DNA from 2 places in the Mesorhizobium sp. RCAM 06353 genome. Region 1 is predicted to be linked to the other one. Evidence: predicted binding sites of a transcription regulator. Region 1 holds the regulator's gene; the other holds the start of a gene.
What was found. Region 1 encodes LexA, which represses DNA repair genes until DNA is damaged. Its sites were predicted from a motif close to TGTTCNNNNTGTGTTCNG; they were not measured.
Positions count from the first base shown of each region.

Region 1 (3,404 bases):
TCTTTCTCGGCAATCCCAAGCTTGTCTCCGCCGACGACGGCGAGATGCCGCTCTCGTCCCGGCTTTTCTCCGGGATTGAAAACGCCCGCGAAGCGATCGCCGACCATATCAGGGCCACGGTCGGCGGTGCTGAAGGCGAGATCGCGGCAGCGCTGATCGTTGGTGTCCGCGCGGGCATTCCCGACGACATCAACGAAGCGATGCGGCGCACCGGCATCTATCACATCATCTCGATTTCCGGGCTGCATATGGCGCTTGTCGCCGGCACCATTATGGGTCTGCTGCGCGGCGCCTTCGCGCTGTTTCCGGATTTTTCCGCGCGGCGGCCGGTGAAGAAATACGCTGCTGCCGCAGCACTGGTCTCGATCGCCGCCTATCTCGTCATTTCCGGCGTCGTCGTTGCCGCCGAGCGCAGCTTCATCATGCTGGCGGTGATGCTGATTGCCGTCCTGTTCGATCGCGCGGCGCTGACCATGCGCAATCTGGCGATCTCGGCGATCGCCGTCATCGTGGTGTCGCCGCACGAAGTGGTCGGCCCGAGCTTCCAGATGTCGTTCGCCGCGACCGCGGCATTGGTTGGCGCCTATGCCGGTTGGGCGGATCACCATGCGGGAAAGACAAGACCGCCACCGCCAAAGCGATCCCTGCCGAGCTTTCTCACGCGAAAATTTCTGCTGGCGACGGGCGGATTGGCCATGACCTCCATCATCGCCGGCTGCGCCACGGCGCTGTTTGCCATCTGGCATTTCCAGCGGGTGTCGCCGCTCAGCCTGTTCGCCAACCTAGCCGTTATGCCGATCGTGTCGGTCGTGATGTTCCTGGCCGTTGCCAGCGCGTTGCTGATGCCGTTCGGATTGGATGCACCATCCCTTTACCTGATGGGCAAGGGTCTGACGGCGATGATCGCCATATCGGCGTGGATTTCGGAACGCTCTCCAGTCGATGCGGTCGGGCTGATCTCGCAGCAATCCGTCCTGCTGGTGACCGTCGCCCTGGTTATCGCGACGATGGCGACGACCTGGCTGCGGCTCGCAGCGCTGCCATTCGCGCTTGCCGGCCTGTTGACGGTGTCGGCTACACGCACGCCGGATGTGCTGATCTCGGAAGATGCGCGGCTGGTCGCGCTGCCGATCGGTGGCGGCGAACTCGCGGTCAGCCGGGCTCGCCCGAACGAGTTCACCGTCGACAATTGGAAACGCGCGCTGACTTCCGAAACCATCGTCGTGCCGGAGATGTTCAACAAGGCGGAGGGACAATTCGACATTGCCGATGCGGTCAACCTGCCGCCGGGAGCACCGTTCTATTGCACGGACGGCGTCTGTCTCGCCCGGCACCCGTCCGGCGCGATCATCGCGTATGTCGAAGATCGCAAGGACACATGGAAGGCCTGCGGTTTCGCAGACCTGATCGTCGTCAATGACGCGACGGGCTATGACGCCTGTCACAATCCGCTTGTTCTCGTCGTCACCAAACGGCAGCTCGCACGCAAGGGCAGTGCTGCTGTCTTCTTCGACCGCCAATCAGCGACCGGTCCGCCAATCGTCAGCTTCGCGGTGGATGGCCCGTATCGGCCCTGGCATGCGCAGCGCAAATATTCACGTGAGGCGAGAGGGCTGTTGCCCTGGCGCAAACCCGAAAAGCCGGCCGCTCCTGCTCAGTAGCGCCGGATCAGCCCGACGAGCTTGCCTTGTACCTTGACCCTGTCGGGGCCGAAAATACGCGTCTCGTAGGCCGGATTGGCGGCTTCAAGCGCGATCGAGGCACCCTTGCGGCGAAACCGCTTCAGCGTCGCTTCCTCTTCATCCACGAGCGCCACGATGATCTCGCCAGGCTGGGCGGTATCGGCGTTGCGGATGATGACGGTATCGCCATCGAAGATGCCGGCCTCGATCATCGAGTCGCCCTTGACCTCCAGCGCATAGTGCTCACCACCCATGATCATGTCCGGCGGCACCGAGATAGAATGCGTCTGATGCTGGATGGCATCGATCGGCACACCGGCGGCGATACGCCCCATCACCGGGATCGACACGGCGGAAACCACATCGTCGTCATTGCCGGCCGCGGGCAAACGCGACGATGCCGGCTTGATCTGACGGCCAAGGCCGCCCTGACCGAGGCTGCCCTGGATGACGCTTGGCGAGAATTTCTTTGCCGCGTTGAGGCCGGGCGCTATCGAATCCGGCAGCCGCAGCACTTCCAGCGCGCGTGCACGGTTGGGCAGCCGGCGGATGAAACCGCGTTCCTCCAGCGCCGTGATCAGGCGATGGATCCCTGACTTGGAGGCGAGATCGAGCGCTTCCTTCATCTCGTCGAAGGAGGGCGGAATGCCGCTTTCCTTCAGCCGTTCATGAATGAACATCAAGAGTTCATGTTGCTTACGCGTCAGCATGGCAGCCCCCAAGGCTTGAACAAAAGGTCTGAACCAGAATCGAAAAACAAACCCAGAACAAACACTATCTGTTCCAGTTGTGTTCTGCAACCGTTTAAAGTTTAGTGAATTTGTTAAGATGTCTGAAATTTTTTGCCCCTGGCTGCGTACGGCAATCGACCACCTCCGCCGCTGGCGTGCGCATTGAAATCGTTTTGGTTAATAGCCTGTGGCCTACCCCTGGATGCGCTTTGGCACCAGGCGTTTCAAAGGCGTTCGCGAGGTGGATTTGTATGGCTTATAGAGCCATTTCCGGCGGAACGAAACGAAATCAAAACGCCAACAATCACTGGCTCCGGGGCGGACACAGGCCGCGGGGATCTGGACGCCGCGCAAGCGTCATCCGGAAACCGATTTCAGGCTGCCGGCGCGTGCGGTGGAGGTGTTGGTGCCGCTGTCTTCGCTGTGAACATAGACATGCAGCGTGTAGCCGATATGCGCCGTCATCAGTGCCTTTGCCCGCTCGACGTCGCGATCGAGCGCCGCTTCCATGAGCGCGGTGTGGTGTTCGATTGCGACCGCCTGGCGCAACGCTTCCACGGCTTCCTCATAACCATGCTGCAGGCCGGCGGCTGCCCGCAGCGTTGGCGCCAGGACGAGAAAACGGTGATGGCGACGCAACTGATCCGCGATCGTGGAATGGAAAGTCAGCAGCCAGGGCGATGCTGCCGCGCTGAGCAGGGCTGCGTGGAAAGCCTCGTGCTTTTCATCCCATTCGTCGACCACTGCGTCGGATGGATCGTCGACCGCAGTCTTGCAACGCGACAACCGGTAATGCGCGGCGACGACGGCGTTTTCCCAATCGTGGCCACCTTTCTCGATCGATTGCTGGAGCAGTGGCAGTTCGACGACACACCTGGCGCGCGACAGGTCTTCCAATTCGATGCGCGAAACCGGGGCGACGGCAAAGCCACGATTGCTGATGGAAGTCACCAGGCGCTCCGCCTCCAGTCGCGACAGCGCTTCACGCAAC
Region 1 is NZ_CM185031.1:4,764,758-4,768,161, forward strand. Features, by position in the region: gene AC56QX_RS22940 (ComEC/Rec2 family competence protein) at 1-1,661, shown strand, start outside; gene lexA (transcriptional repressor LexA) at 1,655-2,392, opposite strand; gene AC56QX_RS22950 (GntR family transcriptional regulator) at 2,771-3,404, opposite strand, start outside.

Region 2 (3,404 bases), 3.4 Mb from region 1:
ACAAAGAGGTAGAGCAGGTCACCGTTTCCATGAAACGGTGGACTGCTCTACGCGGCGAGAGCGGTGAAGGCGGAAGCGTAGACCAACTTGCCGGCCTCAGGAGCGTCGCCCCAGGCCAGCGCCTGCAGCGCCTCGCCTTGGTATTCGCTCTCGAACTTTTCAGCCAGCGCATGGCTGTAGCCGAAACGGCCGTAATAGGCCGGGTCGCCCAGAACCACGGCCAGCGCCTCGCCGGCGTCCCTGAGACGGATATGCGCCTCGCGGATCAGCGCGCCGCCAATGCCGCTGCCATGAAACGAAGGCTCCACCGCCAGCGGCGCCAGCGCCACGGCCGCAAAGCTCTTGCCGCCATTGCTGACGAACAGCCGCGAAAACAGGATGTGGCCGACCACCTGGCCGTCTTCTTCCGCCACCAGTTCGACGACGGCGTCGCCGCCGGTCACCAGTGCGTCGACCAGCCCGGCCTCCGCCTGCTGGCCGAAAGCGTGTTCCTCGACGAGGCGAATGGCCTCGCGATCCCGCGGTGTCGCCGCGCGTATCGACATCATGCTCATGAGAACTTCATTCCTTTTACGATCTTGGCTCCGCGCAGGAATTCCGACGCGGCGGCGGGCTTTCCGCCCGCACGTTGAACTTCGACCAACCTGACCGCGCCTGCCCCGCAGGCGACCGTCAGCCGGTCATCGAGAATTCCTCCCGACTCGCCCAAATCTTCCGAAAGCGACAGGCCTTCGGACAGCGTCGAGCGAAGCAGTTTCAGCCGTTCCATGCGGCCGCCAATGTCAATTTCGGACCAGGCGCCGGGAAAGGGCGACAGGCCACGAAGATGGTTATGGACCACGGCAGCAGGCCGCGTCCAATCCACATGCGTCTCGGATTTATCGATTTTTCTGGCGTAAGTCACCCCTTCCGCCGCTTGCGCGGTAAATGTCAGAGTGTTCCTTTCCAGTCGCGCCAGCGCTTTCACCATCAGGGCAGCACCGACGCTCATCAACCGATCATGCAGATCGCCGGCTGTCATATCGGGTTCGATGGCGCATTTTTCAAGCAATCCCACCGGTCCGGTGTCCAGGCCCTCTTCCATGCGCATCACCATCATGCCGCTTTCCGGGTCTCCAGCCATGATGGCGCGCTGGATGGGGGCGGCACCGCGCCAGCGTGGCAGAAGTGACGCATGGCCGTTGATGCAGCCAAGCCGGGGTGCGTCGAGAACAGCCTTCGGCAGCAGCAAACCATAGGCGACGACCACGGCGATATCGGCTCCCAGGGCGCTGAAAGCGGCTTGCTCGGCTTCGCCCTTGAGGGATGTTGGCGTCCGCACCTCGATGCCCAGCCGGTCGGCCTCGCGCTGTACCGGCGACGGCGTCAGCTCCAGCCCGCGCCGGCCGGCGGCGCGCGGCGGCTGCGTGTAGACGGCGGAAATCTCATGTCCGGCCTCGGCGATGGCACGCAGCGTCGGCACCGAAAACTCCGGCGTGCCCATGAAGATGACGCGAAGGGGCATTTTCCCCTATCCCACCAGCTTGCCCGGCGCCTTGTCCTTGGCGAGCTTCTTGAATTTCTTCACCACCATGTCGCGCTTGAGCTTCGAGATGTGGTCGATGAACAGCACGCCGTTGAGATGGTCGATCTCATGCTGCAGGCAGGTCGCCATCAGGCCCTCGGCCTCCATCTCCTGCAGCTTGCCGTCGCGGTCGAGATACTTCACCCGCACCGAAACCGGGCGTTCGACCTCGGCGTAATAGTCGGGGATCGACAGACAGCCTTCCTCGTAGACGGAGCGCGCCTCGGCGCTTTCCAGGATTTCCGGGTTGATGAAGACATGCGGCGCCGGCGTTTCGTCTTCCTTGGCGAGGTCGATCACCAGCATGCGCAGTGGCTCGCCGATCTGGATCGCCGCCAGCCCGATGCCGGGCGCGTCATACATGGTCGCCAGCATGTCGTCGGCCAGTTTGCGCAAAGGCGCGTCGACGCGCTCCACCGGCTTGGAAAGCTGGCGCAGGATGGGATCGGGAAGGATGATAAGCGGCTTGATCGGCATGGCGTCCCACGTAAGACGTCCAGCGAAAAGCGTCAACCGGGACATCCAAGCCGTGTTCTTGTTTTGATCTGTGCGATCAAGCCGAATCGGCTATGCTGTCCACATGAATGATCTGAGTAGCATCCTTTCGCAGCCCATCGCACGGCTTGGCGCCTCGACAATCACGCTCGGCCATGCGCTGGCCTTCGGCGCCTTGCTGTTTCTCGGCCTGTTCGTGGCGCTGGTCATCGCGCTGTGGCGGTCGGCCAAGGCGCGCGCGGTCGCAGCCGCGGAAGCCGCCGACCTTGCCCGTGACGCCGAGGCACGGATGGCCGGCATATTGCAAAGCCAGGCCGAAATGCAGGGCCGCATGGGCGCCATCGCCGAAGTGTTCGGCGCGCGCCAGGCCGAGCTGACGCAGTCGATCGGCCAGCGGCTCGACGCCATGACCGGCCGCCTCGGCCAGACCATGACCGAGCAGACCAAATCCACGCATGAGAGCCTGGCCAAACTGCAGGAGCGGCTGGCGATCATCGATGTCGCGCAAGGCAACATCCAGTCGCTTGCCGGCCAGGTCGTGCAGTTGCAGGCCATCCTCTCCAACAAGCAGACGCGCGGCGCCTTCGGTCAGTCACGCATGGAGGCGATTGTCGCCGACGGCCTGCCGATGGGCGCTTACGAATTCCAGGCGACCCTGTCGAATGGCAGCCGGCCGGATTGCCTGGTCAAGATGCCGAACGGCGCGCCGTCGCTGGCCATTGATGCCAAGTTCCCACTGGAGGCGTGGAATGCCATCCGCGCTACCGATGGAGCCGACCTGCAGAAGGTCGCCTCGCAGGCATTCCGCCGCGACATCGAGATCCATGTCCGCGATATCTCGGAGAAATATCTGATCCAGGGCGAGACGCAGGACACCGCCTTCATGTTCGTGCCGTCGGAATCGGTCTTCGCCGAGATCCACGAGAATTTCGAGGCAATCGTCCACAAGGCACACCGCGCCCGCATCGTCATCGTCTCGCCGTCGCTGCTGATGCTGTCGATCCAGGTCATCCAGGCGATCCTCAAGGATGCCCGCATGCGCGAACAGGCGCACCTGATCCAGGGCGAGGTGATCCGGCTTATGGAGGATGTCGCGCGTGTCGATGAGCGCGTGCGCAAGCTGCAGGTCCATTTCGGTCAATCGGCCAAGGACATCGACGACATCCTTGTCTCGACATCGAAGGTGACCAAGCGCGGCCAGAAGATCGAGGCGCTGGAGTTCGGCGTGCAGCCCGATGGCGATGCCGCAGCGGAGACACCGTCACGGGCACCGGCCGCGAAACTCGAACCCGGCCCGCGTGTTGCCGATTCAAAGACCGGGCAGCTCAGGCTGCGGGTCGTCGAA
Region 2 is NZ_CM185031.1:1,017,222-1,020,625, reverse strand. Features, by position in the region: gene AC56QX_RS04660 (GNAT family N-acetyltransferase) at 48-554, opposite strand; gene fmt (methionyl-tRNA formyltransferase) at 551-1,504, opposite strand; gene def (peptide deformylase) at 1,511-2,041, opposite strand; gene AC56QX_RS04645 (DNA recombination protein RmuC) at 2,145-3,404, shown strand, end outside.
Region 2: a site for LexA is predicted at 2,095-2,112, ahead of AC56QX_RS04645 (DNA recombination protein RmuC). Genes of this name have one in related genera too.